DNA from 4 places in the Streptomyces griseoviridis genome. Region 4 is predicted to be linked to each of the others. Evidence: riboswitches for the same ligand, from Rfam matches in the RefSeq annotation. Region 4 holds a riboswitch; each other region holds the start of a gene.
What was found. A riboswitch is a leader RNA that binds a small molecule or an ion and turns the genes downstream of it on or off. The one in region 4 is predicted to bind cobalamin.
Positions count from the first base shown of each region.

Region 1: another riboswitch for cobalamin. It lies ahead of DDJ31_RS25585 (ribonucleoside-diphosphate reductase subunit alpha); the one in region 4 lies ahead of DDJ31_RS08820 (cobalamin biosynthesis protein).
Region 2: another riboswitch for cobalamin. It lies ahead of DDJ31_RS36395 (CoA-acylating methylmalonate-semialdehyde dehydrogenase); the one in region 4 lies ahead of DDJ31_RS08820 (cobalamin biosynthesis protein).
Region 3: another riboswitch for cobalamin. It lies ahead of DDJ31_RS05360 (ABC transporter substrate-binding protein); the one in region 4 lies ahead of DDJ31_RS08820 (cobalamin biosynthesis protein).

Region 1 is NZ_CP029078.1:5,889,361-5,893,797, reverse strand. Features, by position in the region: gene mctP (monocarboxylate uptake permease MctP) at 1-762, shown strand, start outside; cobalamin riboswitch at 1,110-1,248, shown strand; gene DDJ31_RS25585 (ribonucleoside-diphosphate reductase subunit alpha) at 1,374-3,737, shown strand; gene DDJ31_RS25580 (ribonucleotide-diphosphate reductase subunit beta) at 3,737-4,437, shown strand, end outside.
Region 2 is NZ_CP029078.1:8,428,492-8,432,928, forward strand. Features, by position in the region: gene DDJ31_RS36390 (heavy metal translocating P-type ATPase) at 1-1,762, shown strand, start outside; cobalamin riboswitch at 1,823-1,996, shown strand; gene DDJ31_RS36395 (CoA-acylating methylmalonate-semialdehyde dehydrogenase) at 2,228-3,754, shown strand; gene DDJ31_RS36400 (acyl-CoA dehydrogenase family protein) at 3,760-4,437, shown strand, end outside.
Region 3 is NZ_CP029078.1:1,432,694-1,437,130, reverse strand. Features, by position in the region: gene DDJ31_RS05370 (CbtB domain-containing protein) at 1-89, shown strand, start outside; gene DDJ31_RS05365 (CbtA family protein) at 111-869, shown strand; cobalamin riboswitch at 1,013-1,190, shown strand; gene DDJ31_RS05360 (ABC transporter substrate-binding protein) at 1,249-2,289, shown strand; gene DDJ31_RS05355 (FecCD family ABC transporter permease) at 2,286-3,299, shown strand; gene DDJ31_RS05350 (ABC transporter ATP-binding protein) at 3,296-4,084, shown strand; gene DDJ31_RS05345 (hypothetical protein) at 4,173-4,310, shown strand; gene DDJ31_RS39630 (bifunctional class I SAM-dependent methyltransferase/NUDIX hydrolase) at 4,414-4,437, shown strand, end outside.
Region 4 is NZ_CP029078.1:2,198,154-2,202,590, reverse strand. Features, by position in the region: gene cobN (cobaltochelatase subunit CobN) at 1-107, opposite strand, end outside; gene DDJ31_RS08825 (cobyric acid synthase) at 104-1,615, opposite strand; gene DDJ31_RS08820 (cobalamin biosynthesis protein) at 1,612-2,556, opposite strand; cobalamin riboswitch at 2,658-2,797, opposite strand; gene DDJ31_RS08815 (hypothetical protein) at 2,914-3,135, opposite strand; gene DDJ31_RS08810 (inorganic phosphate transporter) at 3,168-4,421, opposite strand.

The sequences.
Region 1 (4,437 bases), 3.7 Mb from region 4:
CGCAACACCACGATCCTGCCCCTGTACTCCCTGATGCTCGGCCTGCTGGCGCTGCTCGGCTTCATGGCGATCGCGGCCGGGGTGAAGGTGGACAACGGACAGCTGGCGATCCCGCAGCTGTTCGAGGACATGTTCCCCGACTGGTTCGCGGGCGTGGCCTTCGCGGCGATCGGGATCGGGGCGCTGGTGCCCGCGGCCATCATGTCGATCGCGGCGGCGAACCTCTTCACCCGCAACATCTACAAGGACTTCATCAAGCCGGACGCCACGCCCGAGCAGGAGACCCGGGTCTCCAAGCTGGTCTCGCTGCTGGTGAAGGTGGGCGCGCTGGTGTTCGTCCTCACCATGGACAAGACGGTCGCCATCAACTTCCAGCTCCTGGGCGGGATCTGGATCCTTCAGACCTTCCCGGCCCTGGTCGGCGGCCTCTTCACCCGCTGGTGCCACCGCTGGGCGCTGCTCGCCGGGTGGGCGGTCGGCATGGTCTACGGCACGGTCGCCGCGTACGGGGTGGCGTCGCCGACCCAGAAGCACTTCGGCGGCTCCTCCGACGAGATCCCCGGCATCGGTGAGATCGGTTACATCGGCATGACCGCGTTCGCCCTCAACGCCTTGGTCGTGGTGGTCGCCACCTTCGTCCTGCGGGCCCTGAAGGCCCCCGAGGGCGTCGACGAGACCCGCCCGCAGGACTACACGGCGGACGCCGGCGACCCGGGCGTCCAGGTCGAACTGCCCCCGGCGACGGCGGGTTCCACCCACTGAGACACCCCCAGCACCGCGCACCACCGACAGCGGGCCGCCGATCCGGGAGGACGGCGGCCCGCTGTCACGCTCCGGAACCGTCACCCGCGAGCCGCTGCACCGGCACCCTCGCCGTCGTCCGCGAAGCCCCCGCCGCCGCCCTCGGACGGATGTCCCGACGGGCCCGCGTCGAGCGCACAGGGCCCTTCACGGGGCGTTCCCGAGACACCCGGCGGCCCGCACATCCGACCCCCGGACGCGCGGCTTCCGGGGGCCCCGCCAGATCACTGTGCTCACCTACGAGTTGACGCTCCGAGACCGGCACGACACAACATCTGGGGGTGCTACCGCAGCCCGGCACTAGATGTATGCTCATGCTCGCTGTCGCCGCAGGGGAATCCGGTGCGAATCCGGAACTGTCCCGCAACGGTGTACTTGCGTACATTCGCGTACCCGCGTGCCGTACGCACGTCCAGTCCGAGGACCTGCCGACAGTGCGCCCGGCCTCCCGGTCCGGGTGCCCTGAGACGTCCGGGCCTCGCGGAATGGGCGGTTGGACGCGGCGTGTGTGCGCCCGCGGCCGACCCCTGCCCTCTTCGAGGCCCCCGTGCCGAGCGAGGGAGAGCCCCCACGTGACCATCGCGCCAGTCGACCCGGCTTCAGTCACCCCGGTGGAGAACGACGGCCCCGGTGCCGCGCTGCTGCGGACCCTGACCGAGCTGACCGCCGACCTCCCCGACGCCGACCCCGGCCGGGTCGCCGCCTCCGCGCTGCGCGGCCGGTCCGCGCGGGCCGACGAGGCGGAGCTGCGCGAGCTGGCCACCGAGGCGGCGGCCGGACTCATCTCGGAGGACCCCGCCTACTCGCGGCTCGCCGCCCGGCTGCTGACCATCAGCATCGCCGTCGAGGCCGCCACCCAGGGCGTCACGACCTTCACCGAGTCCATCGCCGTCGGCCACCGCGAGGGCCTGATCGCCGACCGCACCGCGGAGTTCGCCCGGGTGCACGCGTCCCGCCTGGACGCGCTGATCGACCCGCGCGGCGACGACCGCTTCGGCTACTTCGGCCTGCGCACCCTCTACAGCCGCTACCTGCTGCGCCACCCGATCACCCGCAAGGTCGTCGAGACGCCCCAGCACTTCCTGCTGCGGGTCGCCTCCGGCCTCGCCGAGGACGACACCGCCCGCTCGGTCGACGAGGTCTCGGCGCTCTACGGGCTCATGAGCCGCCTGGACTACCTGCCGTCCTCGCCCACCCTCTTCAACTCCGGTACCCGCCACCCCCAGATGTCGTCCTGCTACCTGCTGGACTCGCCGCTGGACGAGCTGGACTCCATCTACGGGCGCTACCACCAGGTGGCCCGCCTCTCCAAGCACGCCGGCGGCATCGGCCTCTCCTACTCCCGCATCCGCTCCCGCGGTTCGCTGATCCGCGGCACCAACGGGCACTCCAACGGCATCGTGCCGTTCCTGAAGACGCTGGACGCCTCGGTGGCCGCCGTCAACCAGGGCGGCCGGCGCAAGGGCGCGGCCGCGGTCTACCTGGAGACCTGGCACTCCGACATCGAGGAGTTCCTGGAGCTGCGCGACAACACCGGTGAGGACGCCCGGCGTACGCACAACCTGAACCTCGCGCACTGGATCCCGGACGAGTTCATGCGCCGGGTCAACGCCGACGGGCAGTGGTCGCTGTTCTCCCCCTCGGACGTGCCCGACCTGGTCGACCTGTGGGGCGACGAGTTCGACGCCGTGTACCGCGAGGCCGAGGCGGCGGGCCTGGCGAAGAAGACCATGCCGGCCCGTGAGCTGTACGGCCGCATGATGCGCACCCTCGCGCAGACCGGCAACGGCTGGCTGACCTTCAAGGACGCCGCCAACCGGACCGCGAACCAGACGGCCGAGCCGGGCCACGTCGTGCACTCCTCGAACCTCTGCACGGAGATCCTGGAGGTCACCGACGACGGCGAGACCGCGGTCTGCAACCTGGGCTCGATCAACGTCGGCGCGTTCGTGGCCGACGGCGACATCGACTGGGAGCGCCTCGACGAGGCCGTCCGCACCGCCGTGACGTTCCTCGACCGGGTCGTCGACATCAACTTCTACCCGACCGAGGAGGCGGGCCGCTCCAACTCCAAGTGGCGGCCCGTGGGCCTGGGCGCCATGGGCCTCCAGGACGTCTTCTTCAAGCTGCGGCTGCCCTTCGACTCGGACGGCGCGAAGGCCCTCTCCACCCGGATCTCCGAGCGGATCATGCTGGCCGCCTACGAGGCGTCCGCCGACCTCGCCGAGCGCAACGGCCCGCTGCCCGCCTGGGAGAAGACCCGCACCGCGCGCGGTGTGCTGCACCCCGACCACTACGGCGTCGAGCCGACCTGGCCCGAGCGGTGGGCCGCGCTGCGCGCCCGGATCGCCACCACCGGCATGCGCAACTCGCTGCTGCTCGCCATCGCCCCGACGGCGACGATCGCGTCCATCGCGGGCGTGTACGAGTGCATCGAGCCGCAGGTGTCCAACCTGTTCAAGCGCGAGACGCTGTCAGGCGAGTTCCTCCAGGTCAACTCCTACCTGGTGGAGGAGTTGAAGAAGCTGGGCGTCTGGGACGCCCGCAGCCGGGAGGCGCTGCGCGAGGCCAACGGCTCGGTGCAGGACTTCGCGTGGATCCCGGCGGACGTGCGGGCGCTGTACCGCACGGCGTGGGAGATCCCGCAGCGCGGTCTGATCGACATGGCCGCCGCCCGCACCCCGTACCTCGACCAGGCCCAGTCGCTGAACCTGTTCCTGGAGACGCCGACCATCGGCAAGCTCTCCTCGATGTACGCGTACGCCTGGAAGTCGGGCCTGAAGACCACCTACTACCTGCGTTCGCGTCCGGCGACCCGGATCGCGCGGGCCGCCCAGGCCCAGGCGCAGGCCACCGTCCCCGTCCAGCAGGCCGCAGAGCCCGACGCCGTCGCCTGCTCCCTGGAAAACCCCGAGTCCTGCGAGGCATGCCAGTAATGACCAGCGAAGCCAAGAACCTGCTCGATCCCGGCTTCGAGCTGACCCTGCGTCCGATGCGCTACCCGGACTTCTACGAGCGGTACCGGGACGCCATCAAGAACACCTGGACCGTCGAGGAGGTCGACCTCCACTCGGACGTCGCCGACCTGGCGAAGCTGTCCCCGGAGGAGCAGCACCTGATCGGCCGCCTCGTGGCGTTCTTCGCGACCGGTGACTCGATCGTGGCGAACAACCTGGTGCTGACGCTGTACAAGCACATCAACTCCCCCGAGGCGCGGCTGTACCTGAGCCGTCAGCTGTTCGAGGAGGCCGTGCACGTCCAGTTCTATCTGACGCTGCTCGACACGTACCTGCCCGACCCCGAGGACCGCACGGCGGCCTTCGCGGCGGTGGAGAACATCCCCTCGATCCGCGAGAAGGCGGAGTTCTGCTTCAAGTGGATCAACGAGGTGGAGAAGCTGGACAGCCTGCAGACGCAGGCCGACCGGCGCCGCTTCCTGCTGAACCTGATCTGCTTCGCCGCGTGCATCGAGGGCCTGTTCTTCTACGGTGCCTTCGCGTACGTCTACTGGTTCCGCAGCCGGGGCCTGCTGCACGGTCTCGCCACCGGCACCAACTGGGTCTTCCGCGACGAGACGATGCACATGAGCTTCGCGTTCGACGTGGTCGACACCGTCCGCAAGGAGGAGCCGGAGCT
Region 2 (4,437 bases), 6.2 Mb from region 4:
AGCCCTGAAGGACAGGACCCTTGACGTCGACCTGCTGATGGTGGTGGCCGCGCTCGGCGCCGCCGCGATCGGACAGCTCCTCGACGGCGCGCTGCTCATCGTCATCTTCGCCACCTCCGGCGCCCTGGAGGCCGTCGCCACCGCCAGGACCGCCGACTCCGTGCGCGGCCTGCTCGACCTCGCGCCCACCACCGCAACCCGGCTGCTGCCCGACGGCGCCGAGGAGAGCGTCGCCACCGCGTCCCTCGCCGTCGGCGACACCGTCCTGGTCCGCCCGGGTGAGCGGGTCGGCGCCGACGGCCGGGTGGTCGACGGCGCGAGCGACGTCGACCAGGCCACCATCACCGGCGAGCCCCTGCCCGTCGCCAAGCGGCCAGGGGACGAGGTGTTCGCCGGCACCGTCAACGGCACCGGCGCCCTGCGGGTGCGCGTCGAGCGCGATCCGACGGACTCGGTGATCGCCCGGATCGTGAAGATGGTCGAGGAGGCATCCTCGACCAAGGCCCCCACCCAGCTGTTCATCGAGAAGGTCGAGCAGCGGTACTCGATCGGCATGGTCCTGGCGACCCTCGCCGTCTTCGCCGTCCCGCTGGCCCTCGGCGGCGACCTGCGGCCCGCGCTGCTGCGCGCCATGACGTTCATGATCGTCGCCTCGCCGTGCGCGGTCGTGCTCTCCACCATGCCGCCGCTGCTGTCCGCGATCGCCAACGCCGGACGGCACGGCGTGCTGGCCAAGTCGGCCGTCGTCATGGAACGCCTCGGCCGGATCGACACCGTCGCCCTCGACAAGACCGGCACCCTCACCGAAGGCACCCCGCGGGTCACCGACGTCCGCCCGCTGCCCGGCACGGACCTCGACGAGGACGCCCTGCTCGCGCTGGCCGCGGCGGCCGAGCGCCCCAGCGAACACCCCCTTGCGCGGGCCGTCGTGGACGCCGCCCGCGAGCGCGGCCTGCCCCTGCCCGACGCCGTCGGCTTCTCCTCCGTCCCCGGCGCGGGCGTCACCGCCACGGTGCGGGGCCGCACCGTCCAGGTCGGCTCTCCCGCACGGCTGTCGACGACCTCGGCCGAGGAGCCGCACCACGGGCCGGTGGCCGATCTCGAGAGCGCGGGACGCACCGCCGTGACGGTGCTGAGGGACGGCGCGGTCGTGGGCGTGCTCGGGATCGCCGACCGGCCGCGCCCCGACGCGCGGGCGACCGTCGCCGCGCTCACCCGGCTGACCGGCCGCGCCCCCGTCCTGCTCACCGGCGACAACGAACGCGCCGCCCGCCACCTGGCCGCCGAGGTCGGCATCACCGACGTCCGCGCGGGACTGCTGCCCGAGGACAAGGTCGCGGCGGTGCGGGGATGGGAGGCCGAGGGGCTCAAGGTGCTGGTGGTCGGCGACGGCGTCAACGACGCGCCCGCGCTGGCCGCCGCCCACTGCGGGATCGCGATGGGCCGGGCCGGCTCCGACCTCGCCCTGGAGACCGCGGACGCCGTCGTCGTCCGCGACGAACTCGCCACCGTCCCCGCGGTCGTCAGGCTCTCCCGCACCGCGCGCCGCCTGGTGGTCCAGAACCTCGTCGTCGCCGGGGTGTTCGTCACCGTCCTGGTCGCCTGGGACCTGATCGGCACCCTTCCGCTGCCGCTCGGCGTCGCCGGCCACGAGGGCTCCACCGTCATCGTCGGCCTCAACGGCCTGCGCCTGCTGCGCGAGGCCGCCTGGCCCCGGGCCGTTCCGCCGACTCCCCGAACGGCCGTATCCGACCCACTGTGACCTGGGACTTCGCCCCGAAGGTCGGCGGACTGGTGGATTTACTAGGACGTCCAACTATATAGTCGGGGAAAGGTCCGCGGTGCAGGGAAGCCGGTGTGAGTCCGGCACGGTCCCGCCACTGTGACCGGGGAGCACGCCGTCGAGCGACACGCCACTGACGAGCACGAGGTCGGGAAGGCGGGCGGCGCGCGCAGATCCGGGAGTCAGGATACCGGCCGCGGAACGTTCCGTGTTGTCCACGAGGATGGAGCTGACACGCATGGCACCGGTACGCATCCACGCCTTCGGCGGGACCGCCCGACGGCACCGCCCGCACGGCGGATCAGCCCGCACCTGACGTCGTCACGTCGCACGCGCCCACGCCACCCGCGTCTCGCGCGCCCCCACGCACGCACCGGCACCCCCTCGCGCCCGCGTGCCGGGACCGCGCGCCATCCCCGGATCACCTGACGAGAGCAGGCACCGATGATCCGTAGCAACGACCCGCGTCCGGTACGCGAGTTGACCCACTTCGTCGCAGGCCGGCACACCCCGGGCACCTCGGGATCCTTCGGCGACGTCCACGACCCCAACACCGGCGAGGTCCAGGCGCGGGTCCCGCTGGCGGACCGCGCCGAGACCGAGGCCGCGATCACCGACGCCGCCCGAGCCCAGCGCGAGTGGGGCGAGTGGAACCCGCAGCGCCGCGCCCGCGTCCTGCTGCGCTTCCTCCAACTGGTGGAGAAGGAGAAGGACTCACTCGCCCGGCTGCTCTCCAGCGAGCACGGCAAGACCGTCGCGGACGCCCACGGCGACCTCCAACGCGGCCTCGACGTCGTGGAGTTCGCGGCCGGCATCCCGCACCTGCTCAAGGGCGAGTTCACCGACAACGCGGGCACCGGCATCGACGTCCACTCGCTGCGCTCGCCGCTCGGCGTCGTCGCCGGCATCACCCCGTTCAACTTCCCCGCGATGATCCCCCTCTGGAAGGCCGCCCCCGCCCTGGCCTGCGGCAACGCCTTCCTCCTCAAGCCCTCCGAACGCGACCCCTCGGTGCCGCTGCGGCTCGCCGAACTCTTCCTCGACGCGGGCCTGCCACCGGGCGTCCTCAACGTCGTCAACGGCGGCAAGGAGGCCGTCGACACCCTGCTGGAGGACCCGCGCGTCGCCGCCCTCGGCTTCGTCGGCTCCACGCCCGTCGCCGCGCACGTCTACGCCACCGCCGCCGCCCACGGCAAACGCGCCCAGTGCTTCGGCGGCGCCAAGAACCACCTGATCGTCATGCCCGACGCCGACCTCGACCAGGCCGTCGACGCGCTGATCGGCGCGGGGTACGGCTCCGCGGGCGAGCGCTGCATGGCCATCTCCGTCGCCGTCCCCGTCGGCGAGGCCACCGCCGACGCCCTCGTCGCCCGTCTGCGCGACCGCATCGCCGCCCTGCGCATCGGCCGCAGCGACGACCCCGAGGCCGACTTCGGCCCGCTGGTCGGCCGGGACGCCGTCGACCGGGTCCGCTCCTACGTAGACCTCGGCGTCGAGGAGGGCGCCGAACTCGTCGTCGACGGAAGGGACTTCACCCTCCCAGGGCACGAGAACGGGTTCTTCGCCGGAGCCTCGCTCTTCGACCGGGTCACCCCGGCCATGCGCATCCACCAGGAGGAGATCTTCGGCCCCGTCCTCTGCGTCGTCCGCGCCGCCGACTACGAGGAGGCCCTGCGGCTGCCCAGCGAACACGTCTACGGCAACGGCGTCGCCCTCTTCACCCGGGACGGCGACACCGCCCGCGACTTCACCCGCCGCGTCGACACCGGCATGGTCGGCGTCAACGTGCCCATCCCGGTACCGGTCGCCTACCACACCTTCGGCGGCTGGAAGCGCTCCGGCTTCGGCGACCTCAACCAGCACGGCCCCGACGCCGTCCGCTTCTACACCCGCACCAAGACCGTCACCTCCCGCTGGCCCGCCGCCGGAGTGCGCGAGGGCGCCGGCTTCACCCTCCCCACGATGGGCTGACGACCATGACCGGCACCCTCCTCACCGAGGACCAGCAGGCTCTCGTCGAGACCACCCTCGACTTCACCCACGACCACATCACCCCGCACGCCCTCGCCTGGGACCGCGACAGCCACTTCCCCGTCGACGTCCTGCGCAAGGCCGCGGGGCTCGGACTCGGCGGCGTCCACGTCCGCGAGGAGTCCGGCGGTTCCGGCCTCAGCCGCGCCGACGGCGTCCTCGTCTACGAGACCCTCGCCTCCGGCTGCCCCTGCCTCGCCGCCTACCTCTCCATCCACAACATGGTCGCCTGGATGGTCGACCACTACGGCGACCCGGCCCAGCGCGCGCACCTGCTGCCCCGCCTGTGCGCCATGGACGACCTCGCCAGCTACTGCCTCACCGAACCCGGCGCGGGCTCCGACGCCGCCGCCCTGACCACCCGCGCCGTCCGCGACGGCGACCACTGGACCCTCACCGGCACCAAGCAGTTCATCTCCGGCGCGGGCGCCGCCCAGCTCTACCTCGTCATGGCCCGCACCGGCGGTGCGGGACCCGAGGGCATCTCCGCGTTCCTCGTCGACAAGGACGACCCCGGCGTCTCCTTCGGCCCCGACGAACGCAAGATGGGCTGGCACGCCCAGCCCACCCGGCAGGTCGTCCTGGACGGCGTCCGGGTGCCCGCCGACCGGCTCCTCGGCCGC
Region 3 (4,437 bases), 770 kb from region 4:
AACAGGGCGCCACCTCGGTCGTCTCCGGCGAGGACGTCCACGAGTGGGTCCACGACGCCCGCCACCTGCTCGGCTTCCCCTGCCACTGACCCGAGGGACGCCGCACACCCATGAACTCCGCAACAGTGAGAAACCTCCTCGTCCGCGGCATGCTGGCCGGCCTCGGCGCCGGACTGCTCGCCCTGGTCGCCGCCTACCTCCTCGGTGAGCCCTCCGTCGACAAGGCGATCGGCTTCGAGGAGTCCCACGCGCACAGCCACGAGCACGAGGTCGAACTCGTCTCCCGCTCCCTCCAGTCCACCGCGGGACTCGCCACCGGCGTCCTGCTCTACGGCATCGCCTTCGGCGGCATCGCCGCGCTCGCCTACTGCTTCGCCCTCGGCCGGGTCGGCCGCTTCTCGCCCCGCGCCACCGCGCTGCTGCTCTCCGGCTGCGCCCTGCTCGCCGTCTACGTCGTGCCGTTCCTGAAGTACCCGGCCAACCCGCCCGCCGTCGGCGACGGCGACACCATCGGCAAGCGGACCACCCTGTACTTCCTGATGATGGTGCTCAGCGTGCTCCTCGCCGTCGCCGCGACCCTGCTCGGCAGACGGCTCGCCCCCAGGCTCGGGAACTGGTGGGCCACGGTCGCCGCGGTGGCCGCGTTCGCCGTCGTGACCGGCCTGGCGTTCGCGCTGCTGCCGGTCATCAACGAGGTGCCCGCCGACTTCCCGGCGGCCGTCCTGTGGCGCTTCCGGCTGGCCGCGCTCGCCATCCAGCTCACCCTGTGGACCGGCTTCGGCCTCCTCTTCGGGGAACTCGCCGAACGCGTCCTCAACCCGAGGCCCGCGACCGCGGCCGGTGCCAGGGCGGTCCCCGCCGCCAACTGACCGCGCCACCCCACCGATCACGAGCGACCACCGATCACGAGCGAGCACCCGCGAGGGCCCGCGGACGACCTGTCCGGGGCCCTCGCGCGCGCTCTCCCGCCGCTCACGTGACCCACCCGACCCCCGGGACACCACCGGCATCTTGATAGCCTCGGTGCGCCAGTCGAGCCACACCCGAGGCCAGGGAATCCGGTGCGAATCCGGAACTGACGCGCAGCGGTGAGGGGGACGGGCGGGGCACAGCACGCCACTGGGAGACCGGGAAGGCGCCCCGTCCGGACGAACCCGAGTCCGAAGACCTGCTGGCACCTCCGCGCCCCGCGGAGGACACCCGTAGGCAAGGCTCCGCGTACAGAGCCCCGACCACCGAGGCATACCCGTGCTCCGTTCCACCCGCCGCCTCGCGGCGCTCCTGCTCGCCCCCGCCTTCCTGCTCACCGCGTGCGGCGGCTCGGCCGACAGCACGGCGGAGGCCGACAGGACGTCCGCCGCCGGCTACCCCCTCACCCTCGACAACTGCGGGACCGAGGTCACCGTCACCGCGGCCCCCGAGCACGCGGTCTCCCTCAACCAGGGCACCACCGAGATCCTGCTCTCCCTCGGCCTCGCCGACCGGATGGCCGGCACCGCCACCTGGACCGACCCGGTGCTCGGGAGCCTGGAGAAGGCCAACGCGGGCGTGCCGAGGCTGGCCGAGAACAACCCGTCCTTCGAGAAGGTCCTGGACGCGAGCCCCGACTTCGTCACCGCCTCCTTCGTCTCCACCCTCGGCAAGGGCGGTGTCGCCAGCCGGGCGCAGTTCGAGAAGCTCGGCGTGCCCACCTACGTCTCGCCCTCCGACTGCTCCGAGGGCAAGGACAACGACACCGGCGGCGACGGCTCCCGCAGCAAGCCCCTCACCCTCGACGCCGTCTACGGCGAGATACGCGACCTCGCCCGCGTCTTCGGCGTCGAGCAGCGCGGCGAGGCCCTGGTGACGCGTCTCAAGTCGCGCGTCACCGCCGCCACCGAGGGGCTGGACGCCTCGGACGTCTCCCTCATGTACTGGTTCGCCAACTCGCAGTCGCCCTACCTGGCCGGCTGCTGCGGCGCCCCCGGCGCCATCACCCGCGCGGTCGGCGCGCGGAACGCCTTCGCCGACACCCACGACGAGTGGCCCCAGATCAACTGGGAGACCGTCGCCGACCGCGACCCCGACGTCATCGTCATCGGCGACCTGACCCGCAAGCAGCAGACCGCCGAGACCGCCCAGGCCAAGATCCGCTTCCTGGAGACCAACCCGGCCACCCGCAACCTCACCGCCGTCAAGAAGAAGCGATTCATCAGCCTCAGCGGCCAGGCCATGAACCCGTCCATCCGCACCGTCGACGGGATCGAGCAGGTCTCCTCCGCCCTGCGGGCGTTCGGGCTCGTCACGTGAGAACGCGCCTGGTCCTGCTCTCGCTCGGCGGCCTCGCCGCGCTCCTCACGTCGATCGCCTTCGCCGTCACCATCGGCCCCGCCGCCATCTCCACCGCCGACGTGTGGACGGCCGTCGCCGCCCACCTCGGCCTCGGCGACAGCACGCTCACCCCCCTGCGCGACGGCATCGTCTGGGACCTGCGGATGCCCCGCACCCTGCTCGCCGCCGTGTGCGGCGCGGGGCTCGCGGTCTGCGGCGCCGTCATGCAGTCCCTGCTGCGCAACCCGCTCGCCGACCCGTTCGTCCTCGGCGTCTCCTCCGGCGCCTCCACCGGCGCCGTCGCCGTCGTCGTGCTCGGCGTCGGCGGCGGAGCGATCTCGCTCTCCGCGGGCGCCTTCCTCGGCGCGCTGCTCTCCTTCGGCCTGGTCCTGCTGCTCAGCCACATCCTCGGCGGCAGCACCGACCGGGTGGTGCTCTCCGGGGTCGCCGCGATGCAACTCTTCTCGGCGCTCACCTCGTTCACCGTTCTGACCTCGGCCGACGCCGAGACCACCCGGGGCGTCCTGTTCTGGCTGCTCGGCTCGCTCACCGGCGCCGACTGGGGCCAGGTCGCGCTCTGCGCCGCCGTCCTCGCCGTCGCGCTCGCGGTCTGCCTCGGCCACGCCCGCACCCTCGACGCCTTCGCGTTCGGCGCGGAGGCCGCCGCCGGACTCGGCGTCCATGTCGCCAGGACCCGGCTGGTCCTGCTCTCCGTGACGGCGCTGCTGACCGCCGTCCTGGTCAGCTGCGCCGGCGCGATCGGCTTCGTCGGCCTGGTGCTGCCGCACGCCACCCGCGCGCTGACCGGCTCGGGCCACGCCCGTCTGCTGCCGGTCACCGCGCTGACCGGCGCCGTCTTCCTGGTGTGGGTGGACACCGCCGCCCGTACCGTCCTCGACCCCCAGGAGGTCCCGGTGGGCGTGGTGACGTCCCTCATCGGCGTGCCCGCCTTCGTCGCCGTGCTCTACCGCGGCCGGAGCAAGGCGTGAGCGGCCTCGGCGCGGACCGCGTCGTGCGCCGCGTCGACGGCCGGGTCATCGTCGACGGTGTGACACTCGCCGTCGACGCGGGGGAGACCGTCGGACTCCTCGGCCCCAACGGCTCGGGCAAGTCCACGCTGCTGCGGATGCTGGCCGGTGTCCTCGCGCCGAGCGCCGGGGTCGTCACCCTGGACGGGCGCCCGCTGCCCGAGGTCGGCCGCCGGGCCACCGCCCGCCGCGTCGCCACGGTCGAACAGCACGCGCACACCCAGACGGAGCTGACCGTCAGGGACGTCGTCGCCCTCGGCCGCATCCCGCACCGGCGGGCGTGGACACCGGCGTCGGAGGCGGACGCCCGCGCGGTCACCGAGGCGCTGGACCGCACCGGACTGACCGGGCTGGCCGACAGGTCCTGGCACACCCTGTCCGGCGGCGAACGCCAACGCGCCCAGATCGCCCGCGCGTTGGCCCAGGAACCCCGCGAACTCCTCCTCGACGAGCCGACCAACCACCTCGACATCCAGCACCAGTTGGACCTGCTCGACCTGGTCGCCGGCCTCCCCGTCACGACGGTCGTCGCCCTGCACGACCTCAACCTCGCGGCGATGTACTGCGACCGCCTGCTGATCCTGCGCACCGGCCGCGTCACGGCGGAGGGCACTCCGGGCGAGGTCCTGACCCCGGAACTGATCGCCGAGGTGTACGGGGTACGGGCGGAGGTGACGCACGGGCCGGGGTATCCGGTGATTCGGTTCGTGCGGGGGGTGACGGGGGTGGGGGCGGGGGTTCGTTGAGGGTGTGGGGGACGGTGGAGGTGGCGGCGGTCGGGGGTTCGCTGAGGCTGTGGGGAGCGCGGAGGAGGCGGCGGGGTTTGCTGCGGCTGTGGGAACGGTGGAGGCGGCGGCCGGGGGTTCGCTGAGGGTGTGGGGGACGGCGGAGTTGGCGGGGCTCCTCGTCGGCCCGGCCGACGGCGGCTCCGCGCACGCCGGGCGGCTCTACAGTGAGCCCGGGTGGGAGTGAACGCCGGGCTCCGACGGCCCGCGGGGCAACTCTCCTGCCGGGCACCGGGTCGCGGCCGACGTCCACCCGAGTCCGGTCGAGGAGAGCAGAGGAGCGGCGCCGAGTGACCACCACCCCGTCCGACACC
Region 4 (4,437 bases):
TCGGCGACGTCGACCCGGTTCGGGTTGCCGATCCGGTAGCCGGCGCCGGAGGCACGGGCCGCCAGCAGGTCCGTGTCGGCGGTCGACAACAACAAGACAGTGCTCATGCGGGCGCTCCCGGTGGAATGAAGGGCAGTCCTTGCGGCGCGCCCGACTCGATGAGCCGCCAGAGCGCGTCCGTGTCCGCGTGCTGTTCGATGAGATCGCCGAGCCGGTCGAGCTGCCGCTCGCGCAGCGCGGCGAACGAGGTGTCGGGCGCCGGCACGAAGCGGCGGCCCGCGGCGGCGGCCACCTCGCGCAGGAAGGCCCGCCGGAAGCCGTCCGACTCCAGCGAGCCGTGCCAGTGGGTGCCCCAGACGGAGCCGGTCCTGCACCCGTCGAGGAAGGCGTCCCCGCCGGTGACCTCGGCGACGCCGTGGTGGATCTCGTACCCCTCGACCCGCTCGCCGAGGGCCTCCCCGGTGGGCCGGGTGAGGGTCTTCTCGCGGGCGAACCGCACCCGCACGGGCAGCAGTCCGAGTCCTTCGACCCGGCCGCGCCGGCTCTCGACGTTGTCGTCGATCCGCTCGCCGAGGAGCTGGAAGCCGCCGCAGATGCCGAGCACCGGGCGGCCCTCGGCGGCCCGCGCGGCGAGCGCGTCGGCGAGCCCGCGCTCGCGCAGCCACTCCAGGGCCCGCACGGTGGCGCGGGTGCCGGGGACGATCACGAGGTCGGCGTCGGCGAGTTCGGCGGGCCGGTCCACGAACCGCACCACGACGCCCGGTTCGGCGGCGAGCGCGTCGACGTCGGTGAAGTTCGACATCAGCGGGACGGCGCAGACGGCGACCCGCAGCACGTCCTCGCCGAGCGGCGGCGCGAGGTCCGACTCGCGGACGGGGCCGCGCAGCGACACCGCCATGCCGTCCTCCTCGTCGATGCCGAGGCCGGTCCTGAACGGCAGCACGCCGTAGGCGCGCCGTCCGGTGAGGCCGTGCAGCATGTCGAGGCCGGGCTCCAGCAGGCTGACGTCGCCGCGGAACTTGTTGACGAGGAACCCGGCGACGCACGCCTGGTCCTCGGCCGACAGCAGGGCGACGGTCCCGAAGAAGGAGGCGAAGACGCCGCCACGGTCGATGTCGCCGACGACGAGCACGGGCAGCCGCGCGCCCCGGGCGACGCCCATGTTGACGATGTCGGTGCGCCGCAGGTTGATCTCGGCGGGCGATCCGGCGCCCTCGCAGATCACCGCGTCGTGTCCGGCGCGCAGTTCGGCGAGGCAGTCGAGGACGGTGCCGAGCAGCCGCTGCCGCCGACCGCCGTGGTAGCCGCGCGCGCTCATCTCGCCGACCGGCTTGCCGAGCAGCACGACCTGGCTGCTCTGCTCGCCGCCCGGCTTGAGGAGCACGGGGTTCATCAGCGCGGTCGGCTCGATCCGGCAGGCCTGCGCCTGCATGGCCTGCGCGCGTCCGATCTCGGCGCCCTCGCGGGTCACGAAGGAGTTGAGGGACATGTTCTGCGCCTTGAACGGCGCGACCTTGACGCCCTGGCGCACCAGCCAGCGGCAGATCCCGGCCGTCACGACGCTCTTGCCCGCGTCGGAGGTGGTGCCGGCGACGAGGAGTCCGCCGCCCCTCATGACCGGCGTCCGCTCGCCAGCAGCCGGCCGGCCGCGCAGACCCCGAGGGCGAGCAGGCCGACGCGTGCGGAGAGCCGTACCGCGCGGTCGATGTCGGGCACGGTGACCGCGCGTCCCGCGGCGCCGCCCAGGACCGGCCGGTGCTCGACGCGGCCCGCGTAGGAGAGGGTGCCGCCGAGGCGCACCCCGAGCGCTCCCGCGAACGCGGCTTCCACCGGGCCCGCGTTGGGCGACGGGTGCGCGCCCGCGTCGGCGCGCCAGGCCCGCAGGGCACCGCGCGGGTCGTCGCCCGCGACGGCGGCGAGGACGGCGGTGAGCCGGGCGCCCGGCCAGCCGGCGAGGTCGTCGAGGCGGGCGGAGGCCCAGCCGTAGCGGTGGTGCCTGGGCGACCGGTGGCCGACCATGGCGTCCAGGGTGTTGACGGCCCGGAACCCGAGCAGCCCGGGGACCCCGGCGACGGCGCCCCACACCAGCGCGCCGACGACCGCGTCCGAGGTGTTCTCGGCGACGGACTCGACGACGGCACGGGCGATCTGGTCGGCGTCCAGCGCCTGCGGGTCGCGGCCGCACAGATGCGGCAGCCGGGCCCGCGCGCCCGCCAGGTCCCCCGCCTCCAGGGCCCGTGCGACGGCGCGCGCCTCCCGGCCGAGGGAGGTGCCGCCGACGACGGCCCAGGTGGCGGCGGCGGTCAGGGCGACGGAGGCGGCGGGGGAGGAGCGGACGGCGCGGGCGGCGACGGCACCGAGGCCGACGGCGCCACCGGCGCACACGGCGGTGTGCAGGGCGCCCCACCCGCGGTGGTCACGCCACAGCACCCGCTCCACGGCGCCCGCGGCCCGTCCGAACACGGCGACCGGATGCCCGTGGCGGGGATCGCCGAGCAGTCGGTCGCCGAGGAGGCCGGCGGCGGCGCCGTACGCGAAGACGCGATCGGCACGCATCGGGTCAGTCGGTCACGGGGTCGGGCAGGGCCGGGACGCTCGGCTTCGGTCGGGTGCCGCGCATGGCGATATGTCCTCACTCAGGGTGTCCGCGCCCTGGTTCGACGAGACCGGCGGTGAGAGTTCCTGGCTCCCGGGGGTTCCTACCCCGGTGACAGTGGCGGGACCGCGCCGGATTCACACCGGCTTCCTCTCGTGCCGCCGTACTTGGCCTCGGCAGTCCACCACGCTGCACAACGGCAGTCAACTTGCTGTTGACCTGCGGTGAAGGAGTGTGCCGAGGCCCACACGCGAAGGGGTGCGGGACGGTGTTCCGTCCCGCACCCCTTCGCGTGTGGGCCCGACGCCCGGCGCGGTTCAGGCGACGATCAGGGAGATCCCGTACGCCACGGCCGCCGCGCAGGCGGCGAAGCAGGCGTACGCGCCGGTGACGGCCAGCGGCGCCGACCCGCCCTGCGCGGTGGCCCGTTCACGGCGGGACAGGCCCGCGATGCCGAGGGTGAACAGGGCCACGAGGGCCACGGTGACCACGAGGCTGACGCCGAAGACGGAGCCAAGGGACGCCCAGTCGATCTTCATGTCGGGGTTCCTCCGTTACCGGGTGGACGGGCTCAGACGGCGGCGGGACCGGCGGCCGGTTCCGTGCTCTGGGCGGTGGCGGGCGGGGCCGGGATGGTGGCGGTCAGGGTGTCGGGGACGGTGCCCGCCGGGGGCGGGATGACGGCGGCGATCGCCTGCGTCACCACGCCGGCCGGCTCGGCCTGGTCGGCCGCGACGACGTTGTGGTGGTCGATGACCTCGCGCCTGGACAGCTTCCAGATGGCCGCGCTCGAGGCGATCAGGAAGACGGCGACGGCCGCGGTGCCCCAGTCGCCCAGGTTGGTCACGGACTCGGCGAGCGCGCCCACCAGGGCGGCGGCCGGCAGGGTCAGGCCCCAGGCGACGAACATCCGGGTGGCGGTCGACCAGCGGACCACCCCGCCCTTGCGGCCCAGGCCCGCGCCCATCACGGAGCCGGAGACGGCGTGCGTGGTGGAGAGGGAGAAGCCGAGGTGCGAGGAGGCCAGGATGACGGTGGCCGCGCTGGTCTGGGCGGCGAAGCCCTGCTGCGGCTGGAGGTCGGTGAGGCCCGTGCCCATGGTGCGGATGATGCGCCAGCCGCCGAGGTAGGTGCCGAGCGCGATGGCCAGACCGGCGGAGAGGATGACCCAGGTGGGCGGGTCCGAGTCGGGGGCGATGGCGCCGCCCGCGACCAGGGCGAGGGTGATGATGCCCATCGTCTTCTGCGCGTCGTTGGTGCCGTGGGCGAGCGAGACCAGCCCCGCGGAGGCGATCTGGCCGGTCCGGTAGCCCTTGGCGGCGGCCTTGCCCTCGGCCTTCTGGCCCAGGGTGTAGGAGAGCCGGGTCGCCAGGAGCGCGGCGACGCCCGCCACGATCGGGGCCGCGACGGCCGGGATGAGCACCTTGGTGACCAGCACGTCGCCGTGCACCGCGCCGGCGCCCGCCGAGGCGATGGTGGCGCCGATCAGGCCGCCCATCAGGGCGTGCGACGAGGAGGAGGGGAGCCCGACGAGCCAGGTCAGCAGGTTCCAGAGGATGGCGCCGACCAGGGCGGCGAAGATGACCTCGGGACGGATACCGCTCTCGTCGACGAGACCTTTGGAGATCGTGTTGGCGACCTCCACGGAGAGGAAGGCGCCGACAAGGTTGAGCACGGCGGACATGGCCACCGCGACCTTGGGCTTGAGCGCACCGGTCGAGATGGTGGTGGCCATCGCGTTGGCGGTGTCGTGAAAACCGTTCGTGAAATCAAACGCGAGTGCGGTTACTACCACAATCGCGAGGATCAGCGAGAAGTTTTCCATTTACCCAGGCAATCGT